DNA from 2 places in the Paenibacillus sp. GD4 genome. Region 1 is predicted to be linked to the other one. Evidence: predicted binding sites of a transcription regulator. Region 1 holds the regulator's gene; the other holds the start of a gene.
The links. The regulator LexA, encoded in region 1, represses DNA repair genes until DNA is damaged. The targets are predictions, from matches to a motif close to CGAACATATGTTCG.

Region 1 (4,153 bases):
CAAGCAGGTGCTTCTGCCGGTGAACAAGGATTCCGAGGAAGCTACGGTTTTGACGGAGCAATCGGAGTCGAAGCGTCGTGAATTAAGCGATACGCAGCTGCGTAGAATGCTGAAGCAAGAGCTGCTCGGGGCCAGACGCCCGGGTCAGGTGTCCTTGATTGAGGGACAAATGTCACGCTTTTACAAGAAGTAGGTTTTACCGGAGTACAGAGGGCGGCAGGCACAGGCAGGCTCCTGAAGTGCTCCGTTACCTTTGTACATAGTCTAAGGAGGAGAGATTCCAGTGCCAGACAAGAAGTATACGAAAGAAGATATTCTGCGTATTGCCAAGGAAGAGAATGTAAGATTTATTCGCTTGCAGTTTACCGACCTGCTGGGCACCATCAAGAACGTGGAAATCCCGTTAAGTCAGCTGGAGAAGGCTCTCGACAACAAAATGATGTTCGACGGCTCCTCGATCGAAGGCTACGTTCGTATTGAAGAATCCGACATGTACTTATACCCTGATTTAAATACTTGGGTTGTGTTCCCTTGGGTTACGGAAGATCGCGTTGCCCGTTTGATTTGTGACGTTTATTTGCCGGACGGCCGTCCGTTCCCGGGAGACCCTCGCGGCATTCTGAAGGCGGCGCTGAAGGAAGCCGAAGAGATGGGCTATACAGCGATGAACGTAGGTCCGGAGCCGGAATTTTTCCTGTTCAAGACCGATGAGAAGGGCAACCCGACCATGGAGCTGAACGATCAAGGCGGTTATTTTGACCTTGCTCCTACAGACCTTGGCGAAAATTGCCGCCGCGAGATCGTTCTCACGCTGGAGGAAATGGGCTTCGAAATCGAAGCTTCTCACCATGAGGTTGCTCCGGGTCAGCACGAAATCGATTTCAAATATGCGGATGCCTTGAAGGCCGCTGACCAGATTCAAACGTTCAAGCTTGTAGTGAAAACCGTAGCCCGTCAGCATGGGCTGCATGCCACTTTCATGCCAAAGCCATTGTTCGGTGTGAACGGCTCCGGCATGCACTGTCACCAGTCTTTGTTCCGCGGCAGCGAGAACGCGTTCTATGACGAGAGCGACAAGCTGGGTCTGAGCGCTACGGCCAGACAATATATGGCAGGTATCTTGAAGCACGCGCGCGCGTTCGCTGCGATCACGAACCCTACCGTTAACTCGTATAAGCGTTTGGTACCAGGCTATGAGGCACCTTGCTACGTAGCTTGGTCGGCGAGCAACCGCAGCCCGATGATCCGGATTCCGGCATCCCGCGGCGTGAGTACACGCGTAGAAGTGCGTAACCCGGATCCGGCAGCGAATCCTTACTTGGCGCTGGCGGTTATGCTGAAGGCCGGCCTGGACGGTATCAAGAACAAGACCCAGCTGCCGCCTCCAACCGACCGTAACATCTACGTGATGACGGAAGAGGAGCGCGAAGAGCAGGGGATTCCGAGCTTGCCGGTGAATCTGAAGCAAGCGATCGACGAGCTGCTGCGCGATGACGTCATCTGCGATGCATTGGGCGATCATGCACTGGCTCATTTCGTTGAGCTGAAGGAAATCGAGTGGGATATCTACCGCACGCAGGTTCACGCATGGGAACGCGAGCAGTATTTGACCTTATATTAAGCTAGTGAGACCCGAATGAGATCCTTTTGTGATCTCATCCGGGTCTTTTTCTTTTTTGCCCGATTTCTGCAAATGCACAACAAATGGATTGCGAAAGGGGGGCATTGGTGCATTTGTGCGATTATACAAAAATGTATGGGGAAAGAGGCTGCTGATAGCAATTCACCCCGTATATTGGTGCTTATTCGCAGAAATACGTCTTAAGTGACGATTTTGAAGGCTTCAAAGTTGTACTATTGCAGATTTCGGGAGAGTCTTTCAGTTGCCAATAAAAAACGCTCCTTCTACCGTGAAGTAGATTGGAGCGTTTGTGAGTTTAATGAATATCTCTAAAGAGGCCGATGACTTTGCCGAGAATGGTCACGTGCTTCAAGCGGATCGGCTCCAGTGCGGGATTCTCCGGCTGAAGACGAATGTGATCCTTTTCCTTATAGAAGGTTTTTACAGTCGCCTCGTCTTCCTCTGTCATAGCCACCACGATCTCTCCGTTATTCGCGGTCTGCTGCTGGCGGACGATGACATAGTCCCCGTTGTGAATGCCGGCTTCAATCATGCTATCCCCGATGACGCTCAGCATAAAAACCTTATTGTCGCCAACGAAGTGGCTTGGCAGAGGGAAGTAATCCTCAATGTTCTCCGTAGCGGTGATCGGGACGCCTGCCGTAACTCGTCCGATTAATGGCACGCGGGCAACGGACACCGAATAAGCGCCGTCATTCTCCGTACCGTCCAAAATCTCGATGGCCCGCGGCTTGGTAGGGTCGCGGCGAATTAACCCCTTCTTCTCCAAACGCTCCAGATGTCCGTGTACCGTGGAGCTGGAAGCGAGTCCGACCGCTTCGCCGATCTCTCTAACCGAAGGGGGATACCCCTTGTCCCGAACTTCATTCTTAATGAAATCCAAAATCGCCTGTTGGCGGTTGGAAATCTTGCTCATTCGTATCAACTCCAATTTTGGTAATCATTACTTGGAGTATAACACAGAACCGGAGTTCGTACAAACATGAGTTCGAAAAATCGTTGACACAAACATTTGTTCGTGTTATATTATGAACAGAACAAATGTTTGGGGGGGCGATTACTAATGATTCAAAATCCTACACTTATTCATAGATACAATTCTGCTGACGAGTCCAAGCAGCTACATAGCAAGAAGAAGAACAACGGCTTAAACGCTCGTGTGATCTTTACCGTGACGGCCTTATTGCTTTTCTTATCTTTCGGAGCCTTCGGTGCTTCGCTGTTCGGCGACCAGGACGCTTATGCTGCGACTGAAAGTGAGCCCGAGCAGGCAGTGGTTATCGTGGACCAGGGGGAGACGCTATGGTCGATCGCTACTGAACACGCAACGAAGGGAACGGATGTTCGTGATTATGTGCATGAGCTGAGGAAGATGAACGGGCTGAAGAACAGCAATGTTAAAGTAGGGCAGAAGCTGTTGCTTCCGTGAGTGGGTTTAGCTATGACCATTACAATTTTTAGTTGTGATAATACGCGGGTCTTACTATAAGATGAAGGTGCTGTCGAATCCGAAGCAGCGCCTTTTTTCTATGCTTGGTATTCTCGATCATTCCCCTCTCGTCACTTGACAATCCTACCCCTTAGTGTCAAAGTATTAAGGGACGATGAGGTAAATGCAGGTTTCCTTCATCACCATTGGACAAGTCATAACTTGGAGGGTAGTCATGAGCGAACACGAAAGCGAACACGATGCGAACGTCAAGCGGATTAATGAGCTGGCCCGCAAAGCGAAGGCGGACGGACTCACCGATGAGGAAGTGGTAGAGCGTAACGAGCTAAGAAGGAAATATATCGACGCGTTCAAATCTTCGTTACGATCCCAGCTGGATAACATTAAGTTTGTCGACGATGAGGAAGAGAAAAAATAGGGTAAACGGACAATAAGGGGTATTGGAAATGGCGCGTAACTGGGAACGCATGGTCCGACGCAATCGTAAGATGGCGAACAAGCATCGGCAGAAGTACGGGAAACAACAAATAACCGCTGCGACAACAACGGAGGAGTCTACGGTTTATCGGGGAAGAAGCTGGTTTTTGCCAATCCTGCTCGTGCTGACAGGGATTTTTTGCTTCATTATTTTCCGTGAAACCAGGCAGGACGATAACCTGTACTGGATCACCGGGGGCAGCTACATTTTCCTCGGCTTGTTTATTTTCTGGCTGCGTCGTCCTTATTTGAAGGTAGGGAAGGATTCGATTACTTCCCGCCGGTTTGGCGGAGATCGTACCTTCAAGCATGATGACATTAGCGAGTTTGTGTTTCATAAGGATAGTGTTACTATCGGCTTCAAGGGCAAAAACACCCGTTGGGTGTTCACCCGAATGTTTCACCGCTTCTCCATCGCTTCCATGCAGGAAGGCTTGAAGGAGTTTGCCGGCCGTCATTCGATTCCGGTTAAGAATGAGGCCTAGACAAGTAAACATATTTATGGGTTTTGGGGGAGACAAGGAAAATGGCTATTAAAGCGGTTTTGTTTGATCTGGATGACACGCTGCTGTGGGATGAGCGCA
Region 2 (4,153 bases), 400 kb from region 1:
ACCGGGTTTTGATTTCATGCTCTGTCCGCAGGCGGCTGGATAATAGGCGTACGGCATTCAGATAAGCCTTCTGCCGCTCCTCCTCGAGTACTATCGCTTCATACTGCTCCTTCTCGATTTCTTCGCCCTTAAACAGGCGATATTTGATCAGGACATCCTCATGTACGGAGAAGGCATATTGATCGTTTATGTACAAGTTATATCGGTTCTGTGCTCGGGCTTGCCGTTCTACCTTGGTAATGATCCCTGAAGCTAACACTGGCTCAGACATGGGACATGCCCTCCTTCCTTTGAAAACTGGCTCCGTAATTCCTAGGCGAACTTAAACAAGGAAAGGCACCCTGCAACAGGTGCCTTTCCTCCTAATCCCTATTCACCGAGCAATGCCAATTCTTCTTCTTCATCCTCATCATCCTGATTGGACATGACAGGAGCCACCAAATTGCTATTATCGCGAATCTTCTTCTCGATCACATCAGCAACATGCGGGTTTTCCTTCAGGAACTGCTTGGAGTTCTCACGGCCTTGTCCCAAGCGGTCGTTATTGAAGGAGTACCATGCGCCGCTCTTCTGAATGATATCCATCTCCGTACCGATATCGATGATGCTTCCTTCCTTGGAAATCCCTTCCCCGTACATAATATCGATATCCGCCTGCTTGAACGGAGGAGCAACCTTATTCTTTACGACCTTAATGCGTGTGCGGTTACCTACCATATCGTTGCCTTGCTTAATGGTCTCGATTCGGCGTACATCCAAACGAACGGAAGAGTAGAACTTCAGAGCTCGTCCGCCTGGTGTTGTCTCCGGATTACCGAACATGACGCCTACCTTCTCACGAAGCTGGTTAATAAAAATTGCAATCGTCTTCGACTTGTTGATCGCACCGGACAGCTTACGAAGCGCTTGAGACATCAGCCGCGCCTGAAGACCCACGTGTGAATCTCCCATCTCGCCTTCAATCTCAGCCTTCGGTACTAGAGCCGCAACGGAGTCAATAACGATTATGTCAACTGCACCACTACGAACAAGTGCTTCTGCAATCTCCAACGCCTGCTCGCCCGTGTCCGGCTGGGAGAGCAGCAAATCGTCAATGTTAATGCCAAGCTTGCTGGCATACAGCGGATCCAATGCGTGCTCTGCATCGATGAACGCTGCTGTTCCGCCGACCTTCTGTACCTCAGCGATCGCATGGAGCGCTACGGTGGTCTTACCGGAGGATTCCGGACCGTAGACCTCTATAATTCTACCCCGCGGAAAGCCGCCGATACCGAGTGCGATATCCAATGCTAGAGATCCGCTAGGAATCGTTTCTACCTGCATGTGGGTGGATTCACCCAGCTTCATAATCGACCCTTTGCCAAACTGCTTCTCAATTTGACGGAGGGCATTTTCCAGTGCTGCGCGCCGATCTGCCAAAAAACTCACTTCCTTCTTCCAAATTGGTATAGTTCTATCATAACTTGTTTTTGACCCGTTGCCAAGTATTTTTTCGAACATACATTCGCATCAGTGGCAAAAGAAAAACCGTAACAAATTGATGATGAACTTGTTACGGTGCTTCCGTTATAAGAAATTATAGCTTACTTTCTATGGATTGGCAACTATGTTTTTAGCAGCTTCCACAGTTGGTATAAAGCGCTTTTCGCCGAGCGAAGCTTGATAGATTCCCGGTTTCCCGAGAGCTGCAGCGGAAATACCGTCGTTTGCCCGCCGCGAACCGCAAGTCCAACGTAGACAGTTCCGACCGGCTTGCCTTCCGATTCGTCCGGACCGGCAACCCCTGTGACGGATATGCCGTAATCCGCCGTCACCCGAACAAGCAGCTGCTCTGCGAGTGTTCTCGCCGTCTGTTCGCTGATCGCCCCCAGAGCCGACGGCCCCTCCAGCTGCTCCATAGGCACCCCCAGGAGCTTATGCTTCAGCTCATTGGAGTAACAGACAATGCCTCCCGCAAACGCTGCGGAGCTGCCCGGTATGGCCGTCAGCATATCGCTCAGCAGACCGCCGGAGCAGCTCTCCGCTACAGCCAGCTTCTGTCCGCGCTCCTTCAGCATCCGCACGATTTGCTGTTCGATTGTAATATCCTCCGAAGCATATACATGCTGTCCTAAACGCCGGCGAATTTCTTCTTCCAGCGGCTTAAGCCTGCTCTCTGCCTCTGCAGCCGTAGCTGCCCTAGTAGTCAGACGTATCGCTACCTCTCCTTCCTTTGCATAAGGCGCGATGGTAGGATCCGTCTGCTCCTTTATTAAATCAATCAATTCATGCTCCAGCAGCGATTCGCCGATTCCGGCAAATTTCAGCATCACCGAATGCAGCGGCTGTACTCCCTCCAGTCTGGACTGAATCCATGGAGCTGCATAGCGGTCGAACATCGGCTTCATTTCCTTCGGTGGCCCCGGCAGCAGAATAAAATGTGTTCCCTCGAAAGTTAACGCTACTCCAACGGCAAGACCTGTGTCATTCTGCAGCGGATCGCTGTGCTCCGGCATCAATGCCTGACGGGCATTGCTCTCCACCATCGGCATGTTCCGTTTGCGGAACAGCTCCTCGATCTTCTCCATGGAAGGCCGGTGCAGCACCAGCTTCTGCCGAACCAGCTCGGCCAGCACATCCTTCGTCAGGTCGTCCTGTGTCGGTCCAAGCCCCCCTGTACAAATGACAACATCTGCTCGGCTCATGGCAATACGAAAGGTTTCCATCATTCTCTCCGGGTTATCTCCAACCACGGTCTGATAATACACGCCTACCCCGATATCCGCGCAAGCACGGGCTATGTACTGTGCATTCGTATTGACGATCTGGCCCATCAGCAATTCGGTTCCTACCGCAATGATTTCGGCTTTCATGTTATGTACCCGCTTTCGGCGTGGGATAAAATACAAAAACAATAGGCGAGGCCTACTGTTTATGCGTCATCTAAGTTCATGACATGCTTATTTTTCACAAAATAATCGTAACCGGAATACAGGGTGATAATGGCAGCCACCCAGCTTGCTATTACATCGAATCGGAAATTGATGAGCGCGAATGGAAAATTGTTAATGAGAAGCGCGATAATAGCCGTAATCTGAACGCCGGTCTTCCATTTGCCCCACTTGCTGGCCGCCATGACATGGCCTTCCAGCAAGGCGATTTGGCGCAATCCCGTCACGGCAAACTCGCGGCTGATGATAACAATCGCAATCCATGCATCAAGCTTATCCATCTCAACCAGAGATACAAGCACGGCGGAAACAAGAAGCTTATCCGCAAGCGGGTCGAGAAGCTTGCCCAAATTCGTGACAAGCTTTCTCTTCCGTGCGATATAACCGTCGAGACTATCCGTGCTGGCAGCAATAATAAAGATCAGCACGGCGATAATTTGATTGTAGGTAATGCTGAATTGCTCGATCCGGATGTGTGGAAATTTCACCTTTACGAGCAAAAAGAACATAATGATGGGAACTAAGAGAATCCTAACCAAGGTGATGCGGTTGGCCAGGTTCATGCCACAACCTCCCCGGACAAATCGAACTCGAACGAGTGGGTAATACGCACCTTGGCCATTTGGCCGATGGCAAGCTTAGCTCCGCCGACGAATACTTCTCCGTCGATTTCCGGAGCGTCGTACTGGGAACGGCCTACGTACACATCGTTGCGTCCGTCGTACTTCTCGATCAGCACATCGATTACTTGTCCGATGCGGTGCCCGTTACGCTCATTGGAAATTTCGCGTTGGATTTCCATCAGCACATTCGCCCGGTATTCCTTCACATCCTCAGGCAGCTGGTCAGGCAGGCGGGATGCCGGTGTATCCTCTTCTTGCGAATACGTAAATACGCCCAAACGATCAAACTGCATTTCACGAACGAATTGCTTCAAATTCTCGAAATCCTCTTCCGTTTCCCCCGGGAAGCCGACGATGAGAGAAGTTCGCAGGGATACGTTCGGAATCCGCTCCCGGATTTTCTTGACAAGCTCGCGCGTATCGCGCTGGCGGCCCGGTCTTCTCATCCGCTTCAGTATCGAATCCTCGCTGTGCTGCAGCGGCATGTCAATATACTTGCATACCTTAGGGTTCGAGGCTATCACATCGATCAGCTCGTCCGTAAAGAAGCCGGGGTAAGCATAATGAAGCCGTACCCATTCAATACCGGGTACCTCACTA

Region 2: a site for LexA is predicted at 1,494-1,507, ahead of recA (recombinase RecA). Genes of this name have one in related genera too.

Annotation. Positions count from the first base shown of each region.
Region 1 is NZ_JAVCYK010000001.1:426,173-430,325, reverse strand. It holds gene RAC89_RS01945 (MerR family transcriptional regulator) at 1-193, shown strand, start outside; gene glnA (type I glutamate--ammonia ligase) at 284-1,621, shown strand; gene lexA (transcriptional repressor LexA) at 1,938-2,558, opposite strand; gene RAC89_RS01930 (LysM peptidoglycan-binding domain-containing protein) at 2,706-3,071, shown strand; gene RAC89_RS01925 (DUF896 domain-containing protein) at 3,307-3,510, shown strand; gene RAC89_RS01920 (hypothetical protein) at 3,539-4,054, shown strand; gene RAC89_RS01915 (HAD family hydrolase) at 4,096-4,153, shown strand, end outside.
Region 2 is NZ_JAVCYK010000001.1:30,630-34,782, reverse strand. It holds gene RAC89_RS00165 (RecX family transcriptional regulator) at 1-271, opposite strand, end outside; gene recA (recombinase RecA) at 370-1,419, opposite strand; gene RAC89_RS00155 (competence/damage-inducible protein A) at 1,605-2,852, opposite strand; gene pgsA (CDP-diacylglycerol--glycerol-3-phosphate 3-phosphatidyltransferase) at 2,912-3,493, opposite strand; gene rimO (30S ribosomal protein S12 methylthiotransferase RimO) at 3,490-4,153, opposite strand, start outside.